One region of the Actimicrobium antarcticum genome, then DNA from elsewhere that is predicted to be linked to it. Evidence: predicted binding sites of a transcription regulator. Region 1 holds the regulator's gene; the other holds the start of a gene.

Region 1 (7,873 bases):
CGCCGGATGACTTTTCTTACTTCGGCGCAATAATTCAACCTGATCGGAAAACTATCGTCATGTCGATGACGAGGTGGTTCCGGCAAGGAGCAAGCGGTGGTCAACGACAACAGCATGGAACGGACGGGATCAGCACTGCGGTGCATGGCTGTGCCGCGCACGCGCCAGCTGACAGCTAACCAGCCTGCATCCGGAGCTGCACAATGAATAGCTTCAAGCTTCCGCTGTGGCTGAGCGGCCCGAACAGCAAGGCGATCGCTGCGCCTATCATCATCATCATGATGTTGTCGATGATGATCCTGCCGCTGCCAGCCTTCGTGCTGGATGTGTTTTTCAGCTTCAATATCGCGCTGTCGGTGATCGTGTTGCTGACCGCGCTGTACACCATCAAGCCGCTCGACTTCATGGCGTTTCCGACCGTGCTGCTGGTCAGCACCATGCTGCGCCTGTCGCTCAACGTCGCCTCGACCCGGATCGTACTGACCGAAGGCCATACCGGCGCGGATGCTGCCGGCAAGGTCATCGAGGCCTTCGGTCACTTCCTGATCGGCGGTAACTACACGGTGGGTATCGTGGTCTTCATCATCCTGACCATCATCAACTTTACCGTCGTCACCAAGGGTGCCGGCCGGATCGCCGAAGTCGGTGCGCGCTTCGCGCTGGATGCGATGCCCGGCAAGCAGATGGCGATCGATGCCGATCTCAATGCAGGACTGATTGCCGAACCCGAAGCCAAGCGTCGCCGTACCGAAGTCGCCCAGGAAGCCGAGTTCTACGGTGCGATGGACGGTGCCTCCAAATACGTGCGTGGTGATGCGGTCGCCGGCATTATCGTGACGGTTATCAACATCATCGGTGGCTTGCTGGTGGGCTTGTTGCAACACGACATGGGCTTTGCCGATGCCCTGAAAAACTACACGCTGCTGGCGATTGGTGATGGCCTGGTGGCACAGATTCCTTCGCTGATCATTTCGACGGCTGCCGGTGTGGTGGTCTCGCGCGTGGCCAGCGATGTCGATATTGGCAGCCAGCTGGTCAACCAGTTGTTTGCCAAACCCGAGGTGCTGTACATCACTGGCGGCATCATTGGCGGCATGGGCATGATTCCCGGAATGCCGCACCTGGCCTTCATCCTGCTGGGCCTGCTGCTGGCTGCTGCCGGTCATGCCGCTTCCAAGCGCAACAAGGTCGCACCGGAAGCGGCGCAAGAGCAAACTGCCGCCGCTGCTGCCGCAGCACAGGCGGCACCGGTCGAGAGCGAAGAAGCCACCTGGCAGGACATTGTTCCGGTCGATACGCTCGGTCTGGAAGTGGGCTATCGCCTGATCCCGCTGGTCGACAAAACCCAGAGCGGCGAACTGCTCAAGCGCATCAAGGGCATCCGTAAAAAATTCGCCCAGGAAGTCGGGTTTCTGTCGCCGCCAGTCCATATTCGCGACAATCTCGAACTCAAGCCATCGTCCTACCGGATCACGTTGAAAGGTGTCGAAGTCGGTGCCGGCGAAGCATTCACCGGACAGTTCCTGGCGATCAATCCTGGCATGGTGACCGGCACGCTGGCCGGTACCGCAACGACCGATCCTGCGTTCGGCCTGCCGGCTGTCTGGATCGAGGGCGGGATGCGTGAGCAGGCCCAGGCCATGGGTTACACCGTGGTGGATGCCGGTACCGTGGTGGCAACGCATCTGAATCATCTGATCACCACCCACGCTGCCGAGCTGCTGGGCCGCCTGGAAGTGCAGCAACTGCTTGATCATCTGGGCAAGGAATCGCCGAAGCTGGTCGAAGACCTGGTGCCGAAAATGGTCTCGATGTCGACGCTGCAAAAAGTCCTGCAGAACCTGCTGACCGAAGGTGTGCACATCCGCGACATGCGCAGCATCATCGAGTGCCTGGCCGAGTTTTCGGGCCAGGTGCAGGACCCGAGCGAGCTGACCGCACTGGTGCGCATCGCACTGGGTCGCGCCATTGTCCAGCAGATTTTCCCGGGTACCAACGAGCTGTCAGTGATGACGCTGGACAACCGGCTGGAACGCTTGCTGATGCAGGCATTGCAGGCCAGCGGTCCGGACGGTGCCGGCATCGAACCCGGTCTGGCCGATACCTTGCAGTACCAGACCCAGCAGGCCACCCAGCATCAGGAGCAGCTCGGCCTGACGCCGGTCTTGCTGGTACCTGCGCCGCTGCGTGCGTTGTTGTCACGTTTCCTGCGACGCGCATTGCCACAACTTAAAGTCCTGTCGCACGCCGAATTACCCGATACCAAGACCATTAAAGTCACCAGCCTGGTTGGAGCTCAAGCATGAACGTCAAAAAATTCTCCGCAAGCAGCTCGCGTGATGCGCTGCGTCAGGTCCGCGAAGCACTCGGACCGGATGCCGTCATCCTGTCGAATCGCAATCTCAATGGCATGGTCGAAATCCTGGCCCTGGCCAGCGAGGACATGTCGTCGCTCGCAGCACCGATGGTCGAGCGCGAAACCCTGCCGGCGCAGATCGCCTTGCCCGAACAGGAGTCGACCATGTTGTCGGCATTTGCCAGGCGTCGTAGCGAAGCGGATCAGGCCGCTGGTCTGGCTGGTGCGCTGGAACAGTCACGCAATGCCAATGCCCGTGTCGCCGAAGCGGCTGCGCCCGGCAAGAGTGCCCGCGACAGCGACAGCGACGGCGCCAGCACTGCGATGGCGGCGATGATGAGCGAGATCCGCTCGTTGCGCACCATGATGGAATCGCAGTTTTCCGAACTGTCGTGGTCGTCGCAGCAAAAGCAGGAGCCGATCAAAGGCGTCGTGATGCGCGAAATGCTGGCCGCAGGATTCAGCCCGAGCCTGGCGCGCCACCTGACCGAAAAAATGCCGGCCGGTTGTACCGCAGCCGCAGCGCTGTCATGGATCAAGTCGGTCCTGAGCCGCAACATCAGCGCCATCGGTGACGAAAGCGCGATGCTGGAACAAGGCGGCGTCTTTGCCCTGGTCGGCCCGACTGGCGTGGGAAAGACCACCACCACCGCCAAGCTGGCCGCACGCTGCGTGATGCGCCACGGCGCTGGCAAGCTGGCGCTGATCACGACCGACGGTTATCGTATCGGCGGCTACGAGCAGTTGCGCATTTACGGCAAAATCCTCGGTGTGATGGTGCATTCGGTCAAGGATGAATCCGACCTGCGCATCGCCCTCGATGAACTCAAGAACAAGCACACGGTCCTGATTGACACGGTCGGCGTGAGCCAGCGCGATCAGATGGTGACCGAACAGGTCGCGATGCTGCAAGGCGCCGGTTCCCAGGTCAAGCGACTGCTCTGCCTGAACGCTACCTCGACCGGCGAGACCCTCAATGAAGTGGTGCGCGCCTATCAGGGCAGCGGCCTGGCCGGTTGCGTGATGACCAAGCTCGATGAAGCCGCCACCATCGGCAATGTGCTGGACGTGGTGATCCGCCAGAAGCTCAACCTGTTTTACGTGGCCAATGGCCAGCGCGTGCCGGAAGACCTGCACGTCGCCAACAAGCAGTACCTGGTCGATCGCGCCTTCAAGCTCAAACGCGAAACCACGCCGTTCCAGTTCACCGATGCAGAACTGCCGATGTTAATGGCTGGCACCACCCGTTCCTCGAATGACAGAACCCTGCGCGAGGTGAATCTTGGCTAGTTTTACAACCGATCAGGCAGAAGGATTGCGGCGCATGCTGGCCGGTCCGAAGCCGCGCATCATCAGCGTCGTCTCGGCATTGGGCGCAGAGGAAAAATCCAGTACTCTGGTCAATCTGGCGGCCTCGCTGGCACGTACCGGCAGCAACGTGCTGTTACTGGACGCCTGTTCCGCATCGAACGGCCTGGCGCAGCGACTGGGCGCGGCACGGGTTGCCACGCTGATGCAGGTGGCGCGTCAGGAACGTGGTTTGAATGAAGTCGTGCAGATGCTGCCGCAGGGTTTTGGTGTCGCCACGCTGACGCGCGAAAACATGCGCAGTGCGATGCAGGACATCGATCAGGCGCGTCGACTTGCCAATGCGTTTGGCGTACTTGCGACCCAGAGTGACATCACGCTGGTCGATGCCGAGCTCGATGCCGACGACGCATTTCCGTTGCCAGCCATGCAGCGTGGAGAAATCGTGGTGCAGGTCTCAAGTAGCGGTAGCTCAATTACGGCCGCCTATGCGATCATCAAGCGATTGAGCGCACAACTGGGCCGTCGGCCCTTCGGCATTTTGGTCACCGGCGCCAGCGAACGCGAAGCACAACAGGTATTTGCCAACATGGCGCAGGCGGCCAGCCGGTATCTGGCGCTGGAATTGACTGCGATGGGGTCGGTGCCGGTCGATGCCGATTTGCGTCGGGCCACGCAGCTTGGACGCTCGGTCATCGATGCCTTCCCGATGGCACTGGCGTCAGTGGCGTTTCGTCGCCTGGCCGGACATTTTGCGAACACGGATGCGGGGGCCATGCGCATGCCCGGGTTTGCCTGATGGGACATCAACCAAGGAGTTTTTGAGTTTCATGTACACACCCAGCGGAAAATCGGACAAAAATCATCTGCTGGTGCAGCACGCGCCGCTGGTCAAGCGACTTGCCCATCAGATGAAAGCGAAATTGCCGCCCAGTGTCGAAGTCGACGACCTGATCCAGGCCGGCATGATCGGCCTGCTCGATGCCATTAACCGCTACGAAGAAACCCACGGTGCGCAGTTCGAAACCTATGCCGTGCAGCGCATCCGCGGCTCGATGCTCGATGAATTGCGCAGCAGCGACTGGCTGCCACGCAGCATGCGCCAGAACATGCGCAAGATCGAAGTCGCGATGCAGGCTTTGCAGCAGCGTCTCGGGCGTCCGCCGCTCGAAACCGAACTCGCCAAACACATGAAGATGTCGCTGACCGAGTATCAGGAATTGCTGGGTGAGGGCGGTGGGCATCAGCTGGTGTACTACGAAGATTTCCATGACACGGCCGAAGGCAACGAGCATTTCCTGGACCGCTATTGCACCGACCTGTCGGACAATCCGCTGCAAACGCTGCTCAATGCGGGCTTTCGCAATGCCGTGATCCGCGCCATCGAAGCCTTGCCCGAACGCGAAAAAATCCTGATGGGCCTGTACTACGAACAGGAAATGAATTTGAAAGAAATCGGTGCCGTGCTGGGCGTGACGGAATCGCGCGTGTCGCAACTGCACAGCCAGGCGATCGCCCGGATGCGCGCTTTCCTCAGGGAGAAAACATGGACTGGGGTAGCGTAGCCGGATTGGTGCTGGCACTGCTCGGCATCGTGGTCGGGCAGTGGCTGGAAGGCGGGCGGCTCGGCGCGCTGATGCAGCCGACCGCCTTCATCATCGTGATGGTCGGCACACTCGGTGCGGTGCTGCTGCAAAGCGGCTGGCCGACCTTCCGGCGTGGCATCGTGATGGCCGGAACGATCTTTCGCAAGGCGCCGGACCAGCATCGGCTGCATGCCTCCGATGTGGCGATGTGGAGCCAGGTTGCGCGGCGCGAAGGCTTGCTCAGCCTGCAGCGCTTCATCACGGGCAGCGACGACCCCTTCATCGTCAAGGGCTTGCGTTTGCTCACGGATGGTGTTGATCCGTACAAGCTGCGTGAAATCCTCGGCATTGAAATCAGCAGCTACGAAAACCGGGAACGCCAGGCCGCGCGGGTCTGGGATGCGGCCGGCGGCTACGCACCTACCATCGGTATTCTCGGCGCCGTGCTGGGCCTGATTCATGTGATGGAAAACCTGTCGGACCCGAGCCGTCTTGGTGCCGGTATCGCGGTGGCGTTCGTCGCCACGATTTATGGTGTCGGCCTGGCCAATCTGGTGTTTCTGCCGATCGGCGGCAAGCTGAAAACCGCCGTCAACAATGAAGTCATCCGCTTTGAAATGCTGGCCGATGCGTTTTGTTGCATCGCCGCCGGCGACAATCCGCTCTCGATCGAAGAGCGGATGATGGCCTACGAACGGTAGCCTTTGCCATGGCCAAACCACCCATCGATGCTTTGCGCAGTGACGCCAGTCCTACCGCGCGCAGTCGCAAGCATTTCGATGAAGACGCACCCAGTCATGATCGCTGGCTGATTTCGTACGCCGATTTCATTACGCTGCTGTTCGCCTTTTTTGTGGTGATGTATGCGGTCTCGTCGGTCAATCAGGGCAAGTATCAGGTGCTGTCACAGTCGCTCGTATCGGCATTTGGCAACGTGCCGGGAGCGATCCCGCCGCTGGTCAAAATGAGCGACCAGCCAACCCTGATCGTGCGGCGTCCGCCTGCCGCAGAACGCCAGCGCACCGAACAGCTGCGGCGTGAAAAAGAAAACATGACGACGATTGCACGCGATGTCCTGAAAGTGCTGTCGCCGCTGATCAGCTCGGGCAAGGTGCGGGTGACGCAAACCAGTCGCGGCGTCAGTATCGAGATCAATGCCAGTGTGCTGTTTGCTCCCGGCGAGGCGGGCCTGACCGGAGAATCCGGTGCGGCACTGAGCGCGATTGCACGCGTGCTGAGTGCGGATACCCACGCGATCCAGATCGAAGGCCATACCGATAACGCGCCGATCAGCAATGCCGCCTTTGCATCCAATTGGGAGCTCTCCAGCGTTCGTGCCAGCAGCGTGGTGCGCTTGTTTGCCGAAAACGGCGTCGCCGAGAATCGCCTGACGGCGGTGGGACACGGTCCGAACAAACCGGTGGGCGACAACGACACGCCGGAGGGACGGCTACGCAACCGGCGCGTGGAAGTGCTGATCCTGGCCGTTTTGCCGGAGGCGGTGACGGAAGTGCCTGTGACGGTGGCGCAGCCGCAGAGTCCGGTCCCGTAGGCACTGGCTCGGTGGCCCGTTGGCCCGGTTTTACTCTGGTATATTTCACTCAATAAATGGAGTGTTCACACGAATTGCCGGGAACAGACACAGTGCGATGTGTAACGTGCGCGCTGGCATGATGTGCTTTGCACGAAGGGTGCAGCAACTGACAGCGATGCGCTTTCCTGTCGACAGAAACGGAGCGCGCAATGAGCATTTCGCATCGCCTGATATCGCGCAGTTGGCGCAGGTGGAATTTATTCCTGCTGGTCGCAGCCGGGCTCGCCTGCATCGCGGCCTGGTTTTTTTTGCAGGACGATGTGACCACTAATTCGGCCGCCTTGCGCAATGTGGTGATCGCGCTGCCATCTCAGGTCAGTAGCGGCGCCGCGTTCGTGGCAAAAAATAAAAAACTCTTCGAAAGACATGGCGTGAATGTCACCGTCCAGCCTTTCGCCCTCGGCATGCAGGCTTTGAAATCGGTACTGGACGGTCACGCCAATCTGGCAGTCGTCGCCGATACGCCATTCATGTTCGCTGTCATGCGCGGCGAAAAAATAGCCATCCTGTCCAGCCTTTTCGATTCGCGTAAAACCATGGCCATGGTCGGACGCAAGGATCGTGGCATCTCCCGCATGCACGATCTGAATGGCAAAACCATCGGAACCATTTTCGGTACCAATGCCCATTTCTATCTGGATACCTTGCTGGTGGCGGAGGGCATCGACAGGTCGTCGGTGCGGGTGGTCGACATGAAGACGGCAGACGGGTTGATGGCGGCCCTGAAAAACGGCGAAGTCGATGCCGTGACCGCTTGGCATCCCTTATTGTCGCAACTGCAGCGTGACCTGCGTGAGCAAGTCGTTGTTTTGCTTGACCCCGATATTTTTGTGTATCGATTCGTGCTGGCGGCCACTCAGGAGTACATTGCGAGCCATCCCGTCGAGGTGCGTTCGGTACTGGCTGCGCTGGACGAGAGCATGGACTTCGTCAATGCCCGGCCCGCCGAGGCAAAAGACATCATAGGACAGGCCATCGGCATGGATCCGGCGCTCCTGTCCAGTGCCTTCGACCCTGCCGATTTTTCGC
Region 2 (7,873 bases), on a different contig from region 1:
TTCGTTTTGCCGTTGCCGCCCGTGACGCTGGCGGCCGAGTTCGAGGCAGAGCCGGTCTTGTTCGAGGTAATCGTCAGTACACCGGCGTTGTTGGTCACCGTTGCCGATGACCCTGCTGTCGAGAAGGCACTTGCAGCGTTGATCTGCGTCTGGATTTCGGTTGCCAGGCTGTCGGCGCTGGCATAGGTTTGCTGGGTCAGCGAAATACTGGTGCTAACGCCATCCAGCAAGACCGTCAGGCTGTCGTTCGTACCATCGACCGTCAAGCCTGCTGCTGCCGAGCCGGTGGTTTTGGCGCCGCCTGCGCCGGTGATTCCCGACGCACCGACCGCACTGCCCTGACGCGCCAGCTGGCTGATCGTGACGGGATAGGCACCCGGTTTGGTATTGGCGGTCGCGCCGGTGAATGTGACCTGGCTGTCGGTACTTTTTCCGACGGCGGCAAACAATCCTGCGATATCCGAAAAATTGCTATCGATGGCGGTCTGCAGCTTGGTGCTGTCGAGCGCCAGTGAACCGTTTTTTTGCAGCGAGACGCCGATTTCCGATAGCACCGAGTAGGCGCTGTTGCCGCCACTGACCGGGGCATTGAGGACATCACGGATCTGGTTCTGGACCGAACGGATCGATGAATCGCCATTCAGGACGGCAGCCGACTTGGTAGCAGCGTCATACGACGACACATTGGTCAGCGTTTGCGTGATCTGGTTATACGCGGTGACGAACTGCGTCACCGAATTGGCAATCGCCGCGGTATCGCGCGCCACGGTAACGCTGGTACTGACACCGGCGGCGGTCTTGCCGCGTAAATTCAGCGTGACGCCGGGCAGCACATCGGTGACGGTATTTGATGGCTTGGACACTGCGATGCCATCAATCTTGAATTCGGCGTTGGCAGCGGTCTGGTTTTCGGTCAAGGCCTGAACACCGGCCGGGTCTTGCCCGAGCAATGCTGACAAGCCTGCATCACCCGCGACAGAAATCTTGATGCTGTTGCTCACGCCCGTGCTGGCTTGGGTCAGCACCATCCGGTACGGCGTAGTGCCGCCATCGTTGAGGATGGTGGCGGTGACACCAATCTTGGCTGCATTGATCGCATCACGGATCCCGGCAAGCGTGTTGTTCGCAGGGTCGATGGTGACGGTCTTGACACCGGAGGCGTTGCTGGTGAAGCTCGCGCCTGCATATTGCCCATTGGTCGCGCTGCCACCGCTGATCGTACCGAAATCGAAGCTCAGGGTGCCGCTGCCAATGGCGGTGTTACTGGTGGTCTGGCCCGGAGCGACCAGTTTTTGCGCCTGCGCCAGACTGGTGACCTGCAGCGCATACGTTCCCGGCACCGCAATCGAACTACCGCTTGCAGTGGCGATGGTCGCATCTGCCGCACTGACGCTGGCGCCCTGAAATTTGCTGATGTCGGACAGTCCGCTGACAGCGGTCTGGAAGGAAGAAAGGGCGCTCTTGACGCTGCCGATGGCCGACAATTTTGCCTGGAAGCTGGTTTGCCGCTTGGTCAATACCGCCAGTGGCTGACTATCAATAGCAATCAGTTGGGTGACGATCGAGTTGACGTCAAGATTGGACCCGATCCCTGGTGATGAAATAGCCATGATGTCTGCCCTCGTCGGGAGTTATGCCTTGTCTTTGATGAGCAAGCCTTGCAGCTTGCCGATATCTTTTGAAATCTCGATCGCTTGCACGGTCGGGATCTGTCGAATTACTTTGCCGCTGGTCGTGTCGAGAATCTTTACCAAGGTCTGACCGGTCTCTTTGTCCTGGCTGAATTCGATGCCATTCAGCGTCTGCTTCAGGTAACTGTTGACCACGGCGATCGACTGTTTTACGTCGCTGTCGCTGGGTGCTGCGGTTTTTTCTGCCTTGCTTGCTGTCAGCTTAACCCCATTGTCGGCCACCAGAGACGGCGAAATGGCTGGCGGTTGTGGTGCTGCCGTACGGATCTGCTCGGCACTGACTGGCGCCGCGGGGCGCGCGCTGGATACTCCGGAAATGTCCATTCGATCTCACCTTGTCAGTTGGAAGACGGAAAGCGGTTCCCCGGTTTCCGTCCTGAAAAGCGATCCCGAAAGACCGCTGTTTTTACTCTGCCGGTGCGAATTAACGCAACAGCGAGAGTACACCGTTCGGCAGCGAATTCGCCTGAGCCAGAATCGCCGTACCAGCCTGTTGCAGAATCTGGCCACGGGTCAGTTTGGCAGTTTCCGAAGCGAAGTCGGTGTCCTGAATCCGGCTACGCGATGCACTCAGGTTTTCCGACGTGGTTTGCAGGCTGGTAACGACGGATGCAAACCGGTTTTGTACAGCACCGAGTGAAGCGCGGGAGCTGTTGATTGTTGCCAGTGCGCCATCGATGGCAGACAGGGCGTTGGTGGCGCCGGTTGCGGTTGACAGGTCGATCGATGCGATGCTGCTGATGGTCGATGTGCTTGAAGCAGTGACTGCACCAGCCGCCAGACCAGCATACGCTACGTTACCACCACTGATATTGATACCCACGCTGCTCGTCGAATCCAGTTTGACTGTGCCTTTTGTCGTTGCTCCGCCTGTCAATCCGGAGTTGGCAGCCGTAAAGCCGGCACCAAGTGCGATATCCCGGCCATCTGCTGCCGACAAGGTAACTTTGCCGGTCACTGCATCCGCCGTTGCACTAACACCTGACTGGCTCGATACCAGGTTAATTGCCGCTGCCGTGTTTGCGCCTTGGCCAGTTACTGTTCCGCCAGCTGCGATTGCTCCGACCTGTACGCCGTTGACCGTCAGAGTTGCACCAGATGTTGCTGTAAAAGCAGTCGCCGCGGTACCAGTAATCGATGTTGGCTGAGCCGTAGCGGTCACGCCAGACTGGGACGATACGGCATTAATAGCTGCAGCGATGGAAAACGCGCTACTGGCAGATTGGCCAGGCGCTGCACCGGTGCTCGATGCGCCTACCTGAAAGCCGTTCAATGTCAGATCGCCAGCGGCAAGCGCTGTGGTCGTTGCTGCGCCAGTGGTAGTGGTCGAGGTTGATGTACCGCTGCCACCCAATGCTGAAGTGCGTGCGCTGCTGATCGATGAAATGGTGACCTGGTCGTTGGCAGTACCGTTGGCGCCGATCTGGAAACTTTGCGCATTGAACGAGCCATCGAGCAGTTTGTTGCCGTTGAAGGAAGAGTTTTGTGCAACACGGTCGATTTCAGCAGCGAGCGATTTGGCTTCGTTGTTGATCGAAGCGCGGTCCGATGCCGAGTTCGAACCATTGGCTGATTGCACAGCCAGCTCACGAATACGCTGCAGGTTGTTACCGATCTGCGCCAGGTCGCCCTCAGCCGTTTGGGCCAGGGAGATACCGTCATTTGCATTGCGGCCAGCCTGATCCGAACCATTGATTTGCGACGTCAGACGCTCTGTAATTGCCAGGCCTGCGGCATCGTCTTTTGCGGAGTTGATCCGCAGACCGGACGACAAACGCTGCAAGGAAGTGGCCAGGCCGGTTTGTGAGGTTGTCAGGTTGCGCTGAGCGTTGAGGGAAGCAAGGTTGGTATTGATGAATGAGGCCATGATGTAGCTCCTAGTAAGTGGGTTCCGATGACTGATGGCTTTTGACAGCCTGGTCAACTTTGGTCTTCCTCGCTATGTGAGCGCTGCAGACCGCTGTTGTAATCTTTATCGGTAGGTCATCCAAAAAGTTTAGCTGGGGCAACGATGTTTTTTCTTATTGCCCGTGCGTGCCTTTGATTTCCTGTTTTCCCCTTCGGCCAGATTTGATAAAACTTTAGCGCAATTTTTACGTGTTCTATAGACATTTAATTTCAAGATTAACCAATAAAAACAATCACTTGAAAAATTTCTCAGCGATTTCGGATTAATTTTCAAAAATTAGTCTCTTTTTTTAGTGACGCCAGTTTATGCGATGCAAATCCTCCTCAAATCGACGCTGAACGGGGTTTCTGTGGCTCTCTTCCTCCTTTTGGCTGGAGCATTGCGGCAATATCTTCCTGTAAAGTTCATCGCATAGTTAGCTGTTACGGTCATTGCGGCAAGTCGCAGCACAGCCAAAGGTAAAGTTACATGAGTAAATCGAAAATTCAGCGCAATGCATCTTGTCCGTGTGGAAGCGGGAAAAAATACAAGCAGTGCTGTGCGCTGTTAACAGATACCGCCAGTGCCGCGTCAAGCGGGCCTTCGACAACCTTGACTGCCCAATTCGCGCTAGCGCTGCAGGCGTTCAACGACGGTCAACTCGATGCGTCGGCATCGCTGTGTCATCAGATTCTTGATGTAGACCCTGCGCATGCCGATGCGTTGCACTTAAGCGGCTTGATTAACTTTAGCCGTGGTGATCTGGCCTCGTGCGTGTCGTTGATCCGTGCTGCGATTGTTCAGCATCCGTCCGAACCGCGCTATTTCTATAATCTTGGCATCGCGCTACTTAAAATGGGCGAGCGTATCGATGCGGTGGCGCAGTTCCGTACTGTTATCCGGCTTGATCCTCTGCATGCGGATGCCCATGGCAATCTGGCCGTCGCCTTGCACGAGCTAGGCGATCTAGCGCCGGCGATAGAGAGCCATCTCAACGCGATCGCCTTGAAGCCCGGCGATGCCGTCGCGCTCACCAACTATGGCGCGACATTGAACGTGGATGGTCAGTTCCAGGAAGCAATCAAGGTTTTGGTACAGGCGCTGGCAATTGATCCCGATCATGTGGAAGCGTTCAATAACCTGGGCCTGGCATCCCAGCGCACCGGGTACGAAGCCCAGGCCGAGCTCTTTTTCCGGCGTGCGATCGAACTCGCCCCGGATAACGCAACGGCGCACTTCAATCTTGCCGATTCGATGCAAAAGCAGTCACGGCTGGAAGAGATTATTAGTAGTTGCCGTGCTGGCCTGGCGCTGCGGCCGAATAACGACGTCGCGCATAGCAATCTTCTGCTTTATCTTCAGTATTCCACGCTACACACGCCTGAGCAGGTATTCGCCGAGCATTTGCAGTTCGCGCGGCAGTTTGAAGAGCCATTAATGCGAGATTGGGCCGATCACCCGAATTCTCGCGATCCCGAACGGCGCTTAAAGATCGGGTATGTTTCTGCCGATTTTCGTAACCATGCTGTCGCCTACTTTATTGAGGCTATCCTGCAGAATCATGATCCGGAACAGGTTGATGTTTTCTGTTATCACAATCATCCGGAGCAGGATGTTGTGACTGAACGGTTCATGTCCATCGTTCCGCACTGGATTCCTTGTTTCGACATGAGCGACGAACAACTCGCAGCCAAAATACGCGCCGACGGTATCGATATTTTGGTTGACCTTTCTGGTCATACTAGTGGTAACAGACTCCTCACTTTTGCGCGTAAGCCTGCACCGATACAGATTACATGGATTGGATGTCCCAGTACCACTGGTTTGACCGCAATGAATTATCGCTTTACAGATAACGAAATGGATCCAATCGGAACTACTGAGATCTATCATTCCGAGAAACTTTGGCGCTTGCCTGTCTCAGCTCAATTTTCCCCAGCTGAGAATAGAGCTCCAATTAACGAGTTGCCGGCATTATCATCTAGCGATTTTGTGTTTGCTTGTTTGAATAACATTATCAAAATTACTCCTCATGCAATACGGCTGTGGGCAATGATTTTACAGTCTGTGCCTCACGCAAAGCTTATGCTGGGAAATTCTGATAATTCACAAATACAAGAGCGTTTGAAAATCGCATTTGAAAATGAGGGGATCAATAAAGAAAGATTGATTTTTTTGCCGAGGTTGTCTTTGTCGGATTATTTGCAAATCCATCAAGAGATTGATTTGGCTCTTGATACTTTTCCTTATAATGGTGGTACAACGACGCTCCATTCTCTATCGATGGGTGTGCCTGTCGTCACGTTGGCTGGAGTCATGCCAGTATCCCGGTGTGGATTAACTATTCTAAATAATATCGGATTGACTGATTTTATTGCAAATTCATCTGATGAATATATAAAGAAAGCGCAATATTTCTCACGTAATTTAATTGAGTTAGATTCAATTCGGCAATCTTTAAAAAAGACTTATGCTCCATCGAGCGAAACTAGATCTGATTTGTTAACCCGTTCGGTAGAGGCGGCTTATCGATCTATGTGGAAAAATTGGTGTATTGAAATTAAATAAAGGGTTCTATGACTATAATTTCAGTAAATATTAATTGTTGATTATTTGAAAAATTTGAGGTTGTCGATGAAATTAGCGATCATGCAGCCATATTTTTTGCCATATATTGGATATTTTCAATTGATAGCTTCCGTAGATCAGTTGATTCTTTATGATAATATAAAATATACAAAAAAAGGGTGGATTAACAGAAATCGAATCTTATCAAATGGTGTCGATGCAATATTCACTCTTCCGCTAGAAAAAAACTCCGACTTCTTACAAATCAGAGAGCGAAATCTAAGCGGGGATTTTAATCCAGATAAAATTTTAAATAAATTAAAATATTCATACGGAAAGGCGCCATTTTTCAATAGTGCTTTTCCATTGATTGAGCGTATCATAGAATACGAAAATTTTAATTTATTTAATTTCATATTTAATTCAATAAATATAATATGCCAGTATCTCAATATAAGCACTGAGCTAAAAATATCTTCAAGTATTGAAATAAATCATGATTTAAAAGGTCGGGATAAGGTGTTGGCTTTATGTGTCGAGTCGAAGTCTGATTTTTATGTAAATGCAATTGGAGGGGTGGATCTTTATTCAAAAAAAGATTTTTTGACTCAAGGTATTGATTTGAAATTTATTAAATCCAAGAATTTTGAATACCCCCAATTTGATGAGAAATTTATATCATCGCTATCGATAGTCGATGTTCTAATGTTTAATTCAGTTGATGTTATTAAAAAACACATTGACTATGGCTACGAATTGATATGATAAGTTTTGTAACGAGAGATTGGTAAATTTATTTTTAAAAAGTACCAATCTTTTACTATTAAGAATTGAAGGTTTTTATAATATTGTGCAAGATAATTAACGTTTATTATGAGCGGAAATACAATGTTGACCTGCCCGTATTCGACATGCAAACGGTGGCCTCGGAAAGGGCATGAGTTTTCATATGACCATAAGACAATCATCACCAGACCAGCCACGATGATAAAATAATTTGGCTGATTTTGATCTCTTATTGAGCCGCTCGATCAAGAAATCTCACAGGCGAATTGCGTCGCCTATTGACTATTATCCCAGGTCATCTCGTTTGTGGTGGCAACTTGCACTGGGCAAATGGCATAGCTGGATACCATGAACCAATGGCAAGGTTCATTGGTAGCGGGCGACTAGTTGTATTGCAAGATCCCCTTCTCCTACCTGTATTTATAAAAAAACATGCTTCAATAATCTGTCTAAATTTTAAAAACTATAAGGTGCAGATAGAATAAATACTTGAGCAAAAGCTTGGATAAATTTTACCTAGCTCATAAATGCCGTCTAAATATTTTTCATCGATAATATTGGCATGTAAAGCTTTATCCATTTGGAAATTAGCCAATCCCTTGAAAAGTAAACCGCCTCTGTGCAAGGTTTTTAAGTTTGCAGTTCTTATGTCAAAATTTAGTGTGTCAAATGAATATGTTCTACGATGGCCGTGCGCCCATTCAGATTTTGTGATTGAGTTCCTTGTCTCGATTAAGCCCATGAAAACGGCAATCTGACGAGATGGTGCATCTGCATTCGGCACTACTATAAACAAGCGTCCATTTTCTGATAGCAAGTGTTTGATTTTACTGAGGGCTAGCACTGCATCATCTAAATGCTCCAAGGTATTAATTAAAAATACAGAATTAAATTTCCTGGCTGTACTAAAATCTTCTATCGTCGAATTTATAAATTTAAT

Evidence for each region. The regulator FliA, encoded in region 1, starts transcription of late flagellar genes. The targets are predictions, from matches to a motif close to CTAAAGTTTNNNNNNNNNNNGCCGNTA.
Region 2: ABD720_RS03825 (flagellin N-terminal helical domain-containing protein) is a predicted target of FliA. The motif match lies at 3,750-3,776, and genes of this name have one in related genera.

What each region holds. Positions count from the first base shown of each region.
Region 1 covers NZ_BAAAZE010000016.1:200,405-208,277, forward strand. Annotated here, with positions in the region: gene flhA (flagellar biosynthesis protein FlhA) at 204-2,306, shown strand; gene flhF (flagellar biosynthesis GTPase FlhF) at 2,303-3,646, shown strand; gene ABD720_RS19170 (MinD/ParA family ATP-binding protein) at 3,639-4,463, shown strand; gene ABD720_RS19175 (RNA polymerase sigma factor FliA) at 4,495-5,229, shown strand; gene ABD720_RS19180 (flagellar motor protein) at 5,211-5,951, shown strand; gene motD (flagellar motor protein MotD) at 5,960-6,802, shown strand; gene ABD720_RS19190 (ABC transporter substrate-binding protein) at 6,994-7,873, shown strand, end outside.
Region 2 covers NZ_BAAAZE010000005.1:205,591-213,463, forward strand. Annotated here, with positions in the region: gene fliD (flagellar filament capping protein FliD) at 1-1,610, opposite strand, end outside; gene ABD720_RS03820 (flagellar protein FlaG) at 1,632-2,015, opposite strand; gene ABD720_RS03825 (flagellin N-terminal helical domain-containing protein) at 2,116-3,558, opposite strand; gene ABD720_RS03830 (O-linked N-acetylglucosamine transferase family protein) at 4,069-6,147, shown strand; gene ABD720_RS03835 (WbqC family protein) at 6,214-6,912, shown strand; gene ABD720_RS03840 (class I SAM-dependent methyltransferase) at 7,397-7,873, opposite strand, start outside.